Regions from separate parts of the Faecalibacterium prausnitzii genome, predicted to be linked through region 1. Evidence: predicted binding sites of a transcription regulator. Region 1 holds the regulator's gene; the other holds the start of a gene.
What was found. The regulator NrdR, encoded in region 1, represses ribonucleotide reductase genes. The targets are predictions, from matches to a motif close to CACNANATNTNGTG.
Positions count from the first base shown of each region.

Region 1 (7,889 bases):
TTCCGCATAAAGCGGGAAACGGAGATTCCCTGTAGGTTCCGCTGCGGGGAAAAGATTTTCCCAGTGGAGCTGGCCATGCAGGCTTCCAACGCAGGCAAGACCCGCCAGCGCCAGTGCCCACCACAAGACCCCCGCACTGCGGGAAAAGACGTCCGGCTTCAGCTGCCAGCCCGCCCACAGCAACAGCGGCAGAACGCCGAGGACTGCCATGGACGAAAACTGCTCCCGGCACACCTGCTGTGCCTGCCAAAGCGTCTCCCACAGCTCTGCGGCAAACCACACGGATAAAAGCAGGCAGAGCAGCCGGGGGCGGATGCCGGTTTCGGAACGAAGCTCCTCTTCCCCTTCGGCAGGCACCAAGCAGGCCGAAAGCAGGCCGATGCCCAGCGCCATGGGGAACCCCTGCAGCAGCAACAGCCGAGCTGGCATAGCGCTGCCGGAAGTGATGCACTGCCCCAGCACCGCGGTCAGAACGCTGAGCGGCACGGCGGCACGGAACGATCCGGTTTGCTCCATTGGCTCACCTCCGTTTCTGCCAGATGGAAAAAGGATGTGCGGACAGGGTGCGGTAGGTCCGGCGGGTCACACCGTCCGGAGAAAGTGCGGTTTGCGGGAAACGCACCGGTGCACAATAGGGCACCCCCAGCGCTGACACCTGCGCCAGAGCGAGCAGAACGACCAACGCCGCGCACACAAGCCCCACAGGGCCTGCCACTCCCGCCGCCAGCAGGACCAGAAAGCGGAAAGCCGTGGCCATTTCGTAGAGGGACGGCACCACGAAGACAGCGATGGATGCAACCGCTGCAATGAGAATGACGGGTGTGCTCAGCAGACCGGTGGCGATGGCCGCGTCCCCGATGATGAGCGCCGCAACCAGACTGACCGAGTGCCCCAGCGTCTGCGGCATCCGAAGCCCTGCCTCCCGGATGATCTCCAGCAGCAGGATGACCAGCACCATCTCCCCAAACAGCGGGAACGGAGTGGCCCGCTCAGCAGCTTCGATCTTGAAGAGCAGCTGCGGCGGGAGCAGTTCCGGCAGGTAGACCGCCAGGCAGACGAACACCCCCGGCAGAAAGATGCTCAGGTAGAAGGAACCATATTTCAGAAGGCGCAGAAAGGACGCAAAAAACGCAGGCTGGGCGTAGTCGTCCAGACACTCGAAGTTTTCGCCGAAGAGGGTCGGCAGGACCATCGCGGATGGGCTCCCGTTGACGAGAACGACGATCTTCCCCTCACAGAGCTTCGCGGAGGCCACGGCGGGACGCTCGGTATAGCTCACCGGAGACGCTGTGCGCACCCGGCAGGGAAACAGCCAGGGCAGAAAGTAGCTCGAATCCAACAGCAGCTGCGGCTTTGCGCGGCGCAGCGTCTCTTTTACCTGCTCCACGGCGGCGGGCGAGGCCTTATCTTTGCAGTAGCAGACGGCATATTCCGTTTTCATCGCGCAGTCTGCCTGCTGCACTTCCATCACCAGCGCTTCGGTTCGGATGAGCCGTCGCAGCAGGCTCAGATTGACCCGCAGCAGGTCGGAAAATCCCTCGCGGGAGCCGCGCAGATCTCCTTCACCGGATGGCTCCCCCACCGAGCGGAATTTCAGGCTCTGCACCGAAAATGCCAGTCCTTTCGCACTGCCGTCCAGCAGTAAGACCGCCATTCCGGCGGTCAGGCGCTGCATCAGATCATCCCAGTTCTCCACAGGGCTGCTCTCGGCGGGCAATGCCGAGTGGCGGCTGAGCAGCTCATAGACCTGTTCCCCGCTCGGCAGCGCGCCCAGCCGCAGCGGCGGTGTCTGACGGCTGGCGGCGTCCAGCAGAAGTGCCCACAGAGATTCGAGGCTGGCCATCCCGTCAAAGAGCAGAATGGCACCCCGAATGTGGTAAAGCTCGATGCGCTTCGCATAAAAATCTGCGGAGCTGCCCAACCTAGCGTTGAGCGCCGCGAGGTTTGTTTCCAAATGTTCGGAAAGCTGCATGGTCCCATCCCCCTTTTGCAGTAGGATACCCGCCGCCGCGCCGGTTATTCCCGCAGGAGGTGTTCCGACTTGAAGCTCTTGATTGTTCGCACCGTTTTGATCTATCTCTGTGTCCTGTTTGCCATGCGGCTGATGGGCAAGCGCCAGCTGGGTGAGCTGCAGCCGGAAGAGCTGGTCTCGACCATCCTCATCTCCAATCTGGCGTCCATCTCCATCGAATCGGAGGAAGTCCCCGTGACCGCCAGCCTCATCCCGCTCTTTCTCATTGCGGCGCTGGAGCTTCTGGGGTCCATTCTCAGCTTCCAGAGCCAGAAATTTTTCAACCTGATGTCCGGCCGGCCCAAGACGGTCATTCTGGATGGACAGATCGATCAGAATGCCCTGCGCACTCTGCGGCTGACGACGGCCGACCTGATGGAGGCCCTGCGCGGCAAGGACGTCTTTGACCCACGGGATGTCTCCTACGCCGTTGTGGAGACGAACGGCAGCCTTTCGGTGGCGCTGCGCCCCGAAAGAGAGCCTGCCACCCTCTCCGACCTGGCACTCAAGGTCCAGCACGGTCAGGCGACCATCCCCTTTGTGCTGGATGGGCAGGTGCTGGACGACAACCTCCACTGGTGCGGCAAGGACCACGCCTGGCTGGAACGGACGGCACAGGCCAATACCCTGCTGGTGGAGGAGATTCTGCTTCTGATCGGCAACGACACCGAAGATTACTTTCTGCTGAAGAAAGAGCCGCGCCGCACGGCCCGCCCGCTCAGAAAGGAGGACGCATGAAACGCATCTACGCCTGCCTCGGCATCGTGGCCGCCCTGCTCGCGGTGGCCTTTTACAGCAGCTTCCGGGTGCAGATGTTCGCCGAAGACATCTCCGGCGACATCGACCATGCGATGGAAGCCATCCGGGAGGATGACCTGACCGGGGCCCGGCAGGCCCTTGCCGAAGGAGCCGACCTCTGCGACCGGATGCGCGAAGGGATGAACCACCTGCTCAAAACGGAAGACTTCACCGAACTGGAAGCGGCCCTCCGCGCCGCCGACGGCCATCTGGAATGGAACGCCCCCGAAGAAGCGTTCGGGGAGCTGCGCCGCGCTCAGGTCCAGGTCGAAACGCTGGCCTGGCTCTCCCGTCGCATCCTCTGAGGCAATTCAACATTTCGCATAATCAAACTTATGCGAACGATCTGCTGCAACGAAAAAGCGCACAGCCCTGCCGCCCAAATCCAGGCGGAGGCTGTGCGCTTTTTGGAAGGATCCTTTTACTTTTTCCGGTCGCCCATCAGCTTTTGCAGCTCGGTGAAAAAGCTCTCGACGTCGGCAAACTGCTGGTAGACCGACGCAAAGCGGACATAGGCCACTTCGTCGATCTTTTTCAGCTCCTGCATGGTCAGCTCGCCGATGCGGACGCTGGTCACTTCCCGGTCGTAGGAGCTCATCAGCGTCTGCTCAATGCTGCTGACGGCACGTTCCAGCGACTCGTAGCTGACCGGGCGCTTGGCGCAGGCGCGCAGCATGGCGTTGAGCACCTTCTGCCGATCAAAGGGTTCGCGGGAATTATCCTTTTTGATGACGATCAGCGGGACCGTCTCCACCACCTCATAGGTCGTGAACCGCATGTGGCAGCGCAGGCACTCCCGGCGGCGGCGGATGCGCTCGCCATCTTCGGTCGGGCGGGAATCGATGACCTTGGATTCTTCATCGCCGCAATAGGGACATTTCATGGTTTGTTCCTCCTGATTTGGTCATGTTCACGTTCGGGCGAAGCTCACGCTTTCTTTTTGCCGGTCTTGCGCTCGCTCCACAGCACCCACGCGGAAGTGGACACGCACAGCGAGGTGTAAACACCACTGATCATGCCCATCATCAGCGGGAACGCAAAGGTGAAGATGCTGTCCAGGCCGTAGAGTTTAGAGATGATGCACATCACGCCCAGCGCCATCACGGTGGTGACGGTGGTGATGATGGTGCGGCGGGCCGACTGGTTGACCGAGTGGTTGACCAATTCTTCGAAGGAGATCTTCTTCTCCATCAGGGTGCGGTTCTCGCGGATGCGGTCGTACACGACGACGGTATCGTTGATGGAGTAGCCCAGAATGGTCAGCATGGCGGCGATAAAGTTGCCGTCCAGCGGGGTGCGCAGCAGCACGAAGGTGCCAAACACGACCATCAGGTCGTTCAGCAGGGCCAGAACGGCCATCATGCCGCCGGTCAGGCCGCCGATCTTCTGGAAACGGAAGCCGATATACAGCAGGATGAGCACCAGCGCAAAGAGAACGGCGACCAGACTCTTCTGCAGGAACTTGGTACCCATGGCCGCGCTGACGTTGCTCAGCGACAACTGAACGAAGCCGTTGTCCGGGTAGGTCTCGTTCAGGGAATCCAGCAGGTTCTCCACCTGATCGGTGGTCACGGTCTCGTTGCCGGGCATGGAGATCTTCAGGGTCTGCTCCCCGGTGGCGACGTTCTCGCCGGTCTGGAGGGTCAGGTCCTTGCTGCCCAGTGCGGCAGAAGCAGTCTTCTGCACATCGGCCGTGGTGAACTCGCCCTCATAGCTCAGGGTGATCATCGCACCGCCGGTGAACTCGGTATCCAGCCGGACGCCAAACACCACCGCGCAGAGCAGGATGACTGCCATCAGGCAGGAGGAAATGGTCAGGAAGCGCTTGCGCAGGCCCACAAAGTCGATGGGCTTCTTCTCCGCAGGCTCCTTGCCGGGGCGGTCTGCACCGTAGAGCCAGGGGTCGCGCAGGGCCTTGATGGCCGCTGCCCCGCGGATCATCACGCGGGTGGCGAAGACGCCGAACACGAAGTTGAGCAGCACACCGGTGAGCAGCGTGTAGCCGAAGGCATAGATGGTGCCCGCAGTGGACGGGCCAAAGGCAAAGAAGACGAAGTGGAGCATCTTTGCAAAGAAGCCGTCCGAGGGGCCGAAGGCACCCATCAGCACGACCGCCACGATGACGATGGTCACGTTGCCGTCGATGATGGGCGTCAGGCCGCGGGCAAAGCCGCTCTTGAGGGCACCATCCAGAGACTTGCCGCTGCGCAGCTCTTCCTTGATGCGCTCGGCGGTGATGACGTTGGCGTCCACACCCATGCCGATGGCCAGGATGATACCGGCAATGCCGGGCAGCGTCAGGGTGAAGCTCTCAAACACCGGGAAATAACCGGAGACGAAGGCCAGCGTAGCCGCCACCTGACCGGCCAGTGCGATGCAGGCCAGGAAACCGGGCAGACGGTACAGCGCTGTCATCAGGACCACGATGAGGGCAAAAGCGATGAGACCGGCCAGCACCATAGCGCTCAGGCTGTTCTCGCCCAGGCTGGGGCTGATGGTGGAGTAGCTGTCCACGGTCAGCGCAAAAGGCAGCGAGCCGGAGTTGATCTGGCGGGCCATCTTGACGACATCGTCCTGCGTGAAGGGGTTGGATGCCGAGCTTGTGATGATGGCAGCACCGTCGGTAATGGCCGCATGGACCGTGGCCGTGCTGACATTCTCGTCATCCAGCCAGATGCTGATGGTGCCGCTGCTCTGGTAGAGCCGGGTGGTGGCATCGCCAAAGGCTTTGGCACCCGCATCGGTGAACTTGAGGGCCACATAATACTCCGAAGAGCTGCCGCTCACCGGGCCGTACTGCGCTGCTGCGCTCTCGACCATGGAGCCGTCCAGGATCAGCTCACCGTCCGCGCTGCTCCCCTCCCGGAAGGTCAGGTAGGCGGTGGTGCCGATCTCTTCGATGGCAGCTTCGGGGTCGAAATCCGTCTCGCCGGACTGCCACGGAAATTCGAGGATCAGACGGTCGGAATCATAGTCCACATACAGCTCGTAGTCGGTCACGTTCAAACCGACCAGACGGTTCTCAATGACGAGCTGCGCGGCGTCCAGCTGCTCATCGGTGGCATCGTAGCCGTCCGAGGGTGCAAACGTCACGTTGACGCCGCCCTTGATATCCACGCCGAAGCGTATATCCTGCGCGCCCTTGATATAGGTCCGGGTCACATCGCCATATTTGACCGCAACGCCGAAGAATGCCGTGTAGACAAACGCCGCGATCAGAAGCACTGTGACAACAAGCTGCCATGCTTTGCCTTTCGTCTTCATAAAAATCGGGAAACCTCCAAAATATAATAAACCTCCGCCGTGCGGCAGAGTTCCGCCGCGCGGGGAGATCTTCAACAACGGGGACGCTTACGCTTTCTGATCCGCAAGCAGCTTTTCCACCGTGGCCAGCTTTACGCAGACGCACAGCAGGTCCGAAGCGGTCTCCACCTCGTCCAGGCTGGGATAGGTGGGCGCAATGCGCAGATGGGAATCTTCCGGGTCTTTGTGGTAGGGGTAAGCGGAACCGGCACCCGTCAGGGTCAGGCCGCACTCCTTGCACAGAGCTGCCACACGCTTGGCACAGCCGGGCATCACGTACAGGCTGATGAAGTAGCCGCCCTTGGGGTTGGTCCAGTGGGCGATATCGCCGCAGGGCGTCAGCTCCTCGGAGAAGGCCGTCTTCACTGCATCGAAGCAGGGGATCAGGCGGCGGCGGTGCTTGGCCATGTGGGCCAGGACGCCTTCCTTGTTCTTCAGGAAACGGACGTGGCGCAGCTGGTTCATCTTATCGTAGCTGATGATCATGACCGAGAAGCGCTTGCAGATGTACTTCATGGAGTTCTCGCTGCAGGCGATCGCGGAGACGCCTGCACCGGGGAAGGTGATCTTACTGGTGGAGGTGAACATGAAGACACGGTCCTGCGTACCGTACTTCTTGCACTCGTTCAGCAGAACGGGGGTCTCGATGATCTCATCGGTCAGATGGTGGACGATGTAGGCCTCATCCCAGAAGATCTTGAAATCGGGAGCGGCCGTCTTCATCTTAGCAAAACGCTCGATCGTTTCGTCACTGTAGGTGTAGCCGTCGGGGTTGGAATACTGCGGCACACACCAGATGCCCTTGATGGTGTCATCCTCGGCCACCAGCTTCTCGACCACATCCATATCGGGGCCGTTCGGGGTCATGGGCACGCTGATGAGCTCAAAGCCGAACTCCTCGGTGATGGCAAAGTGGCGGTCATAGCCGGGCACCGGGCAGAGGAACTTGCGCTTTTCCACCTGAGACCAGGGGCAGGGAGACTCCGGGAAGCCGAACACATAGCCGATGTTGATGAGGTTGTACATCAGCTGCAGGCTGGAGTTGCCGCCCACGAAGACTTCTGCAGGCTTGACGCCGAAGACATCCGCAAACAGGACGCGGGCCTCATGCAGACCCTCCAGGTCGCCGTAGTTGCGGGCGTCGGTGCCGGCATCGGTGGTATAATCGGTCATCTGCAGCAGGCCCATGGCCAGATCCATCTGGTGAGGGCCGGGCTTACCGCGGGCCATATTCAGCTTCAGGCCCATTGCCTGAAAGTTTTTGTACTGCTCTTCCAGTTTTGCCTTTTCGGCTACGAGTTCGTCGCGGTTCATCTCAAAATAATTCGCCATTGAAAACACACTCCTTTATCGTACTTCCTGTTCCCACAGTGTCCGCGCCGGGCTTTGAAAAGAAGCTTCCTGCCAGAGAGAGCCGCAGCCCAGCCGTCCAGACTTTAATATTATAGCTCATATCTGCTCTTAAAACAAGCATATCTCAAAAAAAGCCCCGCCAAAAGTCATAGCTTTCAGCGGGGCAGCGGCCCGGAGCAGCCTGCCGGGTGGGCAGATCAGCTCAGGGACGTCTGATTCTTATAGCGCTTGCGGACCGCGCCGTATTCCAGCTTCGGTTCGCCGCCCTCGACGGTGTCCGCATCAATGGTCACGCGGATGATGGTGGCATCGCTGGGCACCTTGTACATGATGGGCATCAGGATGCTTTCCATCACGCTGCGCAGGCCGCGCGCACCGGTCTTGCGCTCGATGGTCTTGCGGGCGATCGCATGGAGGGCCTCAT
Region 1 is NZ_CP065377.1:1,431,193-1,439,081, reverse strand. It holds gene I5P96_RS07120 (hypothetical protein) at 1-516, opposite strand, end outside; gene I5P96_RS07115 (spore germination protein) at 521-1,972, opposite strand; gene I5P96_RS07110 (DUF421 domain-containing protein) at 2,042-2,749, shown strand; gene I5P96_RS07105 (DUF4363 family protein) at 2,746-3,114, shown strand; gene nrdR (transcriptional regulator NrdR) at 3,231-3,692, opposite strand; gene secF (protein translocase subunit SecF) at 3,737-6,073, opposite strand; gene I5P96_RS07090 (PLP-dependent aminotransferase family protein) at 6,161-7,444, opposite strand; gene clpX (ATP-dependent Clp protease ATP-binding subunit ClpX) at 7,663-7,889, opposite strand, start outside.

Region 2 (7,889 bases), 1.4 Mb from region 1:
ACAAGGAATTTCGCTACCTTAGGACCGTTATAGTTACGGCCGCCGTTCACTGGGGCTTCGATTCAATGCTTGCACATCTCCTCTTAACCTTCCAGCACCGGGCAGGCGTCAGCTCGTATACGTCATCTTTCGATTTAGCACAAACCTGTGTTTTTGGTAAACAGTTGCTTGGGCCGATTCTCTGCGGCTCCATCTCTGGAGCACCCCTTCTCCCGAAGTTACGGGGTCAATTTGCCGAGTTCCTTAACAACCCTTCTCCCGTTGGCCTTAGAATCTTCTTCCTACCTACCTGTGTCGGTTTGCGGTACGGGCACCTCAGAAATCCACACAGCTTTTCTCGCCATCTTCCATCCCAGACTTCGGTACTATTTTCCCTCGATCTCTACCGGAACCAACACCCGGCTCTGAGACTTCTTATGTGTCCCTGTGCTTAACTCTTTTGGTGGTGACGGAATCTCTACCGTCTGTGCATCGGCTACGCCTTCCGGCCTCACCTTAGCTCCCGACTAACTTGGAGCGGACGAACCTTCCTCCAAAAACCTGAGGCTTTCGGCCATGCAGATTCTCACTGCATTCGCGCTACTCATTCCGGCATTCTCACTTCTATACACTCCACAGCCGCTTGCGCTACTGTTTCGCCGCGTATACAACGCTCCCCTACCCAACGTATTACTACATTGCCTAAGCTTCGGTGCCAGGTTTAGCCCCGTTAAATTCTCCGCGCAAAGACGCTCGACCAGTGAGCTATTACGCACTCTTTGAATGAGTGGCTGCTTCTGAGCCAACATCCTGGTTGTCTGCGTATCTTCACATCGTTTTCCACTTAACCTGACTTTGGGACCTTAGCTGTAGATCTGGGCTGTTTCCCTTTTGACAATGACATTTATCTGACACTGTCTGACTCCCAGGCATCAATATTCTGGCATTCTGAGTTTGATAAGCTTCGCTAACCTCTCGGCCGCTAGGCTATTCAGTGCTTTACCTCCAGATATCTAACCTGAGGCTAGTCCTAAAACTATTTCGGGGAGAACCAGCTATCTCCGGGTTCGATTGGAATTTCTCCGCTACCCACAGTTCATCCGCCGCCTTTTCAACGGAGGTCGGTTCGGTCCTCCATGGAATTTTACTTCCACTTCAACCTGACCATGGGTAGGTCACCCGGTTTCGGGCCCATTGTATGCAACTTAACGCCCTTTTCAAACTCGCTTTCGCTTCGGCTCCAGTCCTGAAGACCTTAACCTTGCTGCATACAATCGCTCGCCGGACCGTTCTACAAAAAGTACCCTATCACACTTTGACGTGCTCTAGGTGCTTGTAGGCACAGGGTTTCAGGTTCTTTTTCACTCCCCTCCCGGGGTGCTTTTCACCTTTCCTTCACAGTACTATACGCTATCGGTCACTGGGTAGTATTTAGGGTTGGAGGGTGGTCCCCCCATCTTCCGACCAGGTTTCACGTGTCTGGCCGTACTCTGGAACTTGCTCAGCTCTTGTCATTTTCACCTACGTGGTTCTCACACTCTCTGACCGGCCTTCCCATGCCGTTCGGTTAACAACTCAAGTCTTAAATGCAGTCCGTACCCCGGAAGTCTTTCGACTCCCGGTTTGCCCTCTTCCGCGTTCGCTCGCCACTACTTACGGAATCTCGTTTGATGTCTCTTCCTCGCCCTACTTAGATGTTTCAGTTCAGGCGGTTCCCTCGATCTACCTATTTTGAAGTTCAGTAGATCGTACCTGAGTATGAACCCAGGTGAGTTTCCTCATTCAGAAATCTCCGGATCAATGCTTATTTGCAGCTCCCCGAAGCTTATCGCAGCTTATCACGTCTTTCATCGGCTCCCAGTGCCAAGGCATTCGCCCTGCGCCCTTGTTCGCTTGACCTTTCAAACGTTCTTTCAAGAACATTTGGTATCCTCTTGATTCTCTCTTGCCAACGAAGATTATGTTACCCTTCCTTTTGAAATTGTAATATTTCTTAAAAAGAACTTACTATAATCTTTGTTTCGCAGTTATTATTCAGTTTTCAAGGTACGTCTTTGAGTTCCCTTTTCAGGGCCCTCAAAATCGAACAATATCTACTCTACTTGTCTCTGTCACCTGTTCCAGAAAGAAACCATCTTCGATGCTTTCTTCCTGCCTGACTCCTTAGAAAGGAGGTGATCCAGCCGCAGGTTCTCCTACGGCTACCTTGTTACGACTTCACCCCAATCACCAGTTTTACCTTCGGCGGCGTCCTCCTTGCGGTTAGACTACCGACTTCGGGTCCCCCCGGCTCTCATGGTGTGACGGGCGGTGTGTACAAGGCCCGGGAACGTATTCACCGTGGCATGCTGATCCACGATTACTAGCAATTCCGACTTCGTGCAGGCGAGTTGCAGCCTGCAGTCCGAACTGGGACGTTGTTTCTGAGTTTTGCTCCACCTCGCGGTCTTGCTTCTCTTTGTTTAACGCCATTGTAGTACGTGTGTAGCCCAAGTCATAAAGGGCATGATGATTTGACGTCATCCCCACCTTCCTCCGTTTTGTCAACGGCAGTCTGGCCAGAGTCCTCTTGCGTAGTAACTGACCATAAGGGTTGCGCTCGTTGCGGGACTTAACCCAACATCTCACGACACGAGCTGACGACAACCATGCACCACCTGTCTCTGCGTCCCGAAGGAAAGACATATTTCTATGTCCGTCGCAGGATGTCAAGACTTGGTAAGGTTCTTCGCGTTGCGTCGAATTAAACCACATACTCCACTGCTTGTGCGGGCCCCCGTCAATTCCTTTGAGTTTCAACCTTGCGGTCGTACTCCCCAGGTGGATTACTTATTGTGTTAACTGCGGCACTGAAGGGGTCAATCCTCCAACACCTAGTAATCATCGTTTACGGTGTGGACTACCAGGGTATCTAATCCTGTTTGCTACCCACACTTTCGAGCCTCAGCGTCAGTTGGTGCCCAGTAGGCCGCCTTCGCCACTGGTGTTCCTCCCGATATCTACGCATTCCACCGCTACACCGGGAATTCCGCCTACCTCTGCACTACTCAAGAAAAACAGTTTTGAAAGCAGTTCATGGGTTGAGCCCATGGATTTCACTTCCAACTTGTCTTCCCGCCTGCGCTCCCTTTACACCCAGTAATTCCGGACAACGCTTGTGACCTACGTTTTACCGCGGCTGCTGGCACGTAGTTAGCCGTCACTTCCTTGTTGAGTACCGTCATTATCTTCCTCAACAACAGGAGTTTACAATCCGAAGACCTTCTTCCTCCACGCGGCGTCGCTGCATCAGGGTTTCCCCCATTGTGCAATATTCCCCACTGCTGCCTCCCGTAGGAGTCTGGGCCGTGTCTCAGTCCCAATGTGGCCGTTCAACCTCTCAGTCCGGCTACCGATCGTCGCCTTGGTGGGCCATTACCTCACCAACTAGCTAATCGGACGCGAGGCCATCTCAAAGCGGATTGCTCCTTTTCCCTCTGGTCGATGCCGACCCGTGGGCTTATGCGGTATTAGCAGTCGTTTCCAACTGTTGTCCCCCTCTTTGAGGCAGGTTCCTCACGCGTTACTCACCCGTTCGCCACTCGCTCAGAGAAGCAAGCTCCTCTTTGCTCGTTCGACTTGCATGTGTTAGGCGCGCCGCCAGCGTTCGTCCTGAGCCAGGATCAAACTCTTTATAAATGATATTTATCACTTAAAAAGTGTTAAATCTTTTTCGCTCAGTACGCAATCGCTTGCGTCCTGTGTGAATTACTTTGTTTGGAATTGTTTACCGTGTTTTTCCAACACGAAAATAGGTTCCGTTACAAGTTTTTCGATATTGTTCAATTTTCAAGGTCCTGTGCGCCTCAGCCAACCGGCTGACAGCTTGATTATTTTATCACAGAAGTGATTTTTTGTCAAGCACTTTTTTCGAAGCGTTTCGAACGTTCTGAACTTGGATCGCTTCAGATTTCTCAGAACTGACTGGAATCTTTCAGCGTCTATTGGTTCTTTTCTTTCGCTTCTCAGCTGGGACTTCGGAAGTCATTCTTTTGTCTCAGCGCTTGGCGCTCAAGTATAATACCATACACCCGCCCGTTTGGCAACCCCTTTTTTCAACTTTTTTGCCCTTTTTTCTCGGTTCGGCCTTTTTACCAGTTTTTTGCGTGAAACTTGCCTCTCCTTTGACGCGATGGATACAACAGTTTATTTTCTGCTTTCTCTCCCTATATAATGTAATAATATAAGGCCTGCGTATAGATACAGACGGATATTACGGGCCGGAATGCAGATACTTTTCTTGTGCGATTTGTCAAGCCCTCCGGTCTCAAATTTTGCTCCGAAAATCTTCCCGGATTTTTGGCGAAAGCGACGAAGCACAAAATGTAGTGGTTTTCCCATTGACATATCACTAAATAGTGATATCATAGAATCACATTCCGATGAACGCATTTCAGAAGATCTGCGGGCGGCTCCTGTTCCGGGAGACGCCCGTTTGAACTGCGGCAGAAAACCACAACGCGACAGAAAGATGGAGGAACGCCATGAAGATCATCAAGCGCAACGGGTCCGAGGTCCCGTTCGATATCACCAAGATCATCACCGCTGTTACCAAGGCCAGTGATTCCGTGGGCGGCAAGAGCCGCCTGACCCGCGAGCAGATCAACCAGATCGCCGACGACGTCACGGAGCAGTGCCAGGCGCTCAACCGCGCCGTCAGCGTGGAAGAGATCCAGGATATGGTCGAGAACAAGCTGATGGACATGAAGGCGCACGACATCGCCCGCCATTATATCACCTACCGCTATATCCAGAGCCTGAAGCGCCAGACCAACACCACCGATGAGCGCATCCTGAGCCTGATCGAGTGCCAGAACGAGGAAGTCAAGCAGGAGAACGCCAACAAGAACCCCACCGTCAACAGTGTGCAGCGCGACTACATGGCCGGTGAGATCTCCAAAGACCTGACCGCCCGCCTGCTGCTGGACCCGGAGATCGTCAAGGCGCATCAGGAGGGCCTGATCCACTTCCACGATTCCGACTACTTCGCACAGCACATGCACAACTGCGACCTGGTCAACCTGGAAGATATGCTCCAGAACGGCACTGTCATCTCCGGTACCTATATCGAGAAGCCCCACAGCTTCTCCACCGCCTGCAACATCGCGACCCAGATCATCGCGCAGGTCGCCTCCAACCAGTACGGCGGCCAGAGCATCAGTCTGACCCATCTGGCTCCCTTTGTGGACGTCTCCCGCCGGAAGATCGCCAACGAGGTCGAGGTCGAGATGGAGGGTCTGGATGTTTCCGCTGAGCGGAAGAAGGAGATCGTCGAGCGCCGCCTGCGCAATGAGATCAACCGCGGCGTCCAGACCATCCAGTATCAGGTCGTCACCCTGATGACCACCAATGGTCAGGCCCCCTTCATCACCGTCTTCATGTATCTGGGCGAAGCCCGCAACGCACAGGAGAAGGCCGACCTGGCCATCATCATCGAGGAGACCATCCGCCAGCGCTATCAGGGCGTCAAGAACGAAGCCGGTGTCTGGATCACCCCCGCCTTCCCCAAGCTCATCTATGTGCTGGAAGAGGACAACATCCGCCCCGGCACCCCCTATTACTACCTGACGGAGCTGGCCGCCAAGTGCACCGCCAAGCGGATGGTGCCCGACTATATCTCCGAGAAGAAGATGCTGGAGCTGAAGGTGGACAAAAACGGCGAAGGCCACTGCTACACCTGCATGGGCTGCCGCAGCTTCCTGACCCCCTATGTGGACCCGGAGACCGGAAAACCCAAGTACTATGGCCGCTTCAATCAGGGCGTCGTCACCATCAACCTGGTGGACGTGGCCCTGTCCTCCGGCGGCAACTTTGACAAGTTCTGGAAGATCTTCGATGAGCGTCTCGACCTGTGCCACCGCGCCCTGCAGGCACGGCATAAGCGTCTGCTGGGCACCCCCAGCGACGCCGCCCCCATCCTGTGGCAGTACGGCGCACTGGCCCGCCTGAAGAAGGGCGAGAAGATCGACAAACTGCTCTTCGGCGGCTACTCGACCATCAGCCTGGGGTATGCCGGCCTGTATGAGTGCGTCAAGTATATGACCGGCCGCAGCCACACCGATGCCGGTGCAAAGCCCTTTGCCCTGAGTGTGATGCAGCACATGAACGACAAGTGCAATGAGTGGAAGAAGGCCGAGAACATGGACTACTCCCTCTACGGCACCCCGCTGGAATCCACCACTTACAAGTTCGCCAAGTGCCTGCAAAAGCGGTTCGGCATCGTGCCCGGCATCACGGACAAGAACTATATCACCAACAGCTACCACGTCCACGTCTCCGAGCCGATCGACGCCTTCACCAAGCTGAAGTTCGAGAGCGAGTTCCAGAAGCTTTCGCCGGGCGGTGCCATCAGCTATGTGGAAGTGCCCAATATGCAGGACAATCTGGAAGCCGTCATGAGCGTACTCCAGTTCATCTACGACAACATCATGTATGCGGAGCTGAACACCAAGTCCGACTACTGCCAGTGCTGCGGCTACGACGGCGAGATCCGGATCGTGGAGGACGACGGCAAGCTGGTCTGGGAGTGCCCCAAGTGCGGCAACCGCGACCAGAACAAACTGAACGTCGCCCGCCGCACCTGCGGCTACATCGGCACCCAGTTCTGGAACCAGGGCCGCACCCAGGAGATCAAGGATCGGGTCCTGCACCTGTAACCCTCTCAGGCGCTTTGCGCCAGCTCCCCCCAAAAAGGGGAGCCATTGGCAACCGACAAAAAGCATCATCAAATGGAAAAGCAAAGCAGCGCGCTCTGCTTTCAGGTTTCATCCGTCATGAATTACGCTACCATCAAATATTACGATATCGCCAACGGCCCCGGTGTGCGCACCAGCGTCTTCGTTTCCGGGTGCCGCCATCACTGCCCCGGCTGCTTCAATGCGGTGGCCTGGGATTTCGGCTACGGCAAGCCCTTCGACAAGGCCGTCCGCAACGAGATCTTCGCCTCCTGCCAGCCGGACTATATCGCCGGGCTGAGCCTGCTGGGCGGCGAACCCATGGAGCCGGAGAACCAGCGGGAGCTTCTGCCCTTTGTGCGGAACTTCAAGGCCCTCTACCCCCATAAAACGGTCTGGTGCTACTCCGGCTACACCTGGGAGCAGCTGACCGGCACGGAGCCCTGCGCCGCCCGGTGCGAAGTCACCGATGAACTGCTGGCCCTGCTGGACGTCCTCGTGGACGGCCGGTTCGTGGAGGCTCAGCATGACATCACTCTGCGCTTCCGCGGCAGCTCCAACCAGCGGCTGCTGGATGTGCCCCGGTCTCTTGCCGCCGGGCAGCCCATGTGGTGGGAGGACGAACAGGTCTTTGCGACTCACACGATGTGATCTTACAAAAAAGCAGACATGCCGCCGTTTCCGGTGCTGCATGTCTGCTTTTTCTATGCCTGTTTCAGGACCTTTTCAAACTCTGCTTCCAATGCTTCGTTCACCGCGCGGACGGCGGCCGGGTCGGGCTTGACCGCCTGCCGGTCGTAGGTGAACAGGCCGTTCACCTCGTCCTCCACATCGCTGACCTGGGTGTACACCAGAGCCGACAGCCCGTTCCGGAGCTGCGGGAGCACCGTTTCCAATTGCAGTTTCCGGTAGCGCCCGGTCAGCTCGGCGCGGCTCTTTGCCGTGCCGTAGCCGTAGGTCCTGCGGGGCGGCTCGTGGCCGGGCATCGGCCAGGCGATGCCGCCATATTCGCTGAGCGCAACGGTGCGGCGGCCGGGCCGGAGATGGAGCGGATAGAAATAGTTGTGGCGGGAGTCCACATCGCCGCCGCCCTGGTCATACCACCCGCTGGCCTCGTCCACCAGACGGTCGGAGTCGAGGGTGCGGAGCGTCTCGACTGCCTGCGCGGCATCGAACTGCCCCCACCCCTCGTTGAAG
Region 2 is NZ_CP065377.1:2,823,622-2,831,510, forward strand. It holds rRNA gene I5P96_RS13645 (23S ribosomal RNA) at 1-1,878, opposite strand, end outside; rRNA gene I5P96_RS13650 (16S ribosomal RNA) at 2,147-3,657, opposite strand; gene nrdD (anaerobic ribonucleoside-triphosphate reductase) at 4,503-6,674, shown strand; gene nrdG (anaerobic ribonucleoside-triphosphate reductase activating protein) at 6,792-7,343, shown strand; gene I5P96_RS13665 (glycoside hydrolase family 2 protein) at 7,397-7,889, opposite strand, start outside.
Region 2: a site for NrdR is predicted at 4,336-4,349, ahead of nrdD (anaerobic ribonucleoside-triphosphate reductase). Genes of this name have one in related genera too.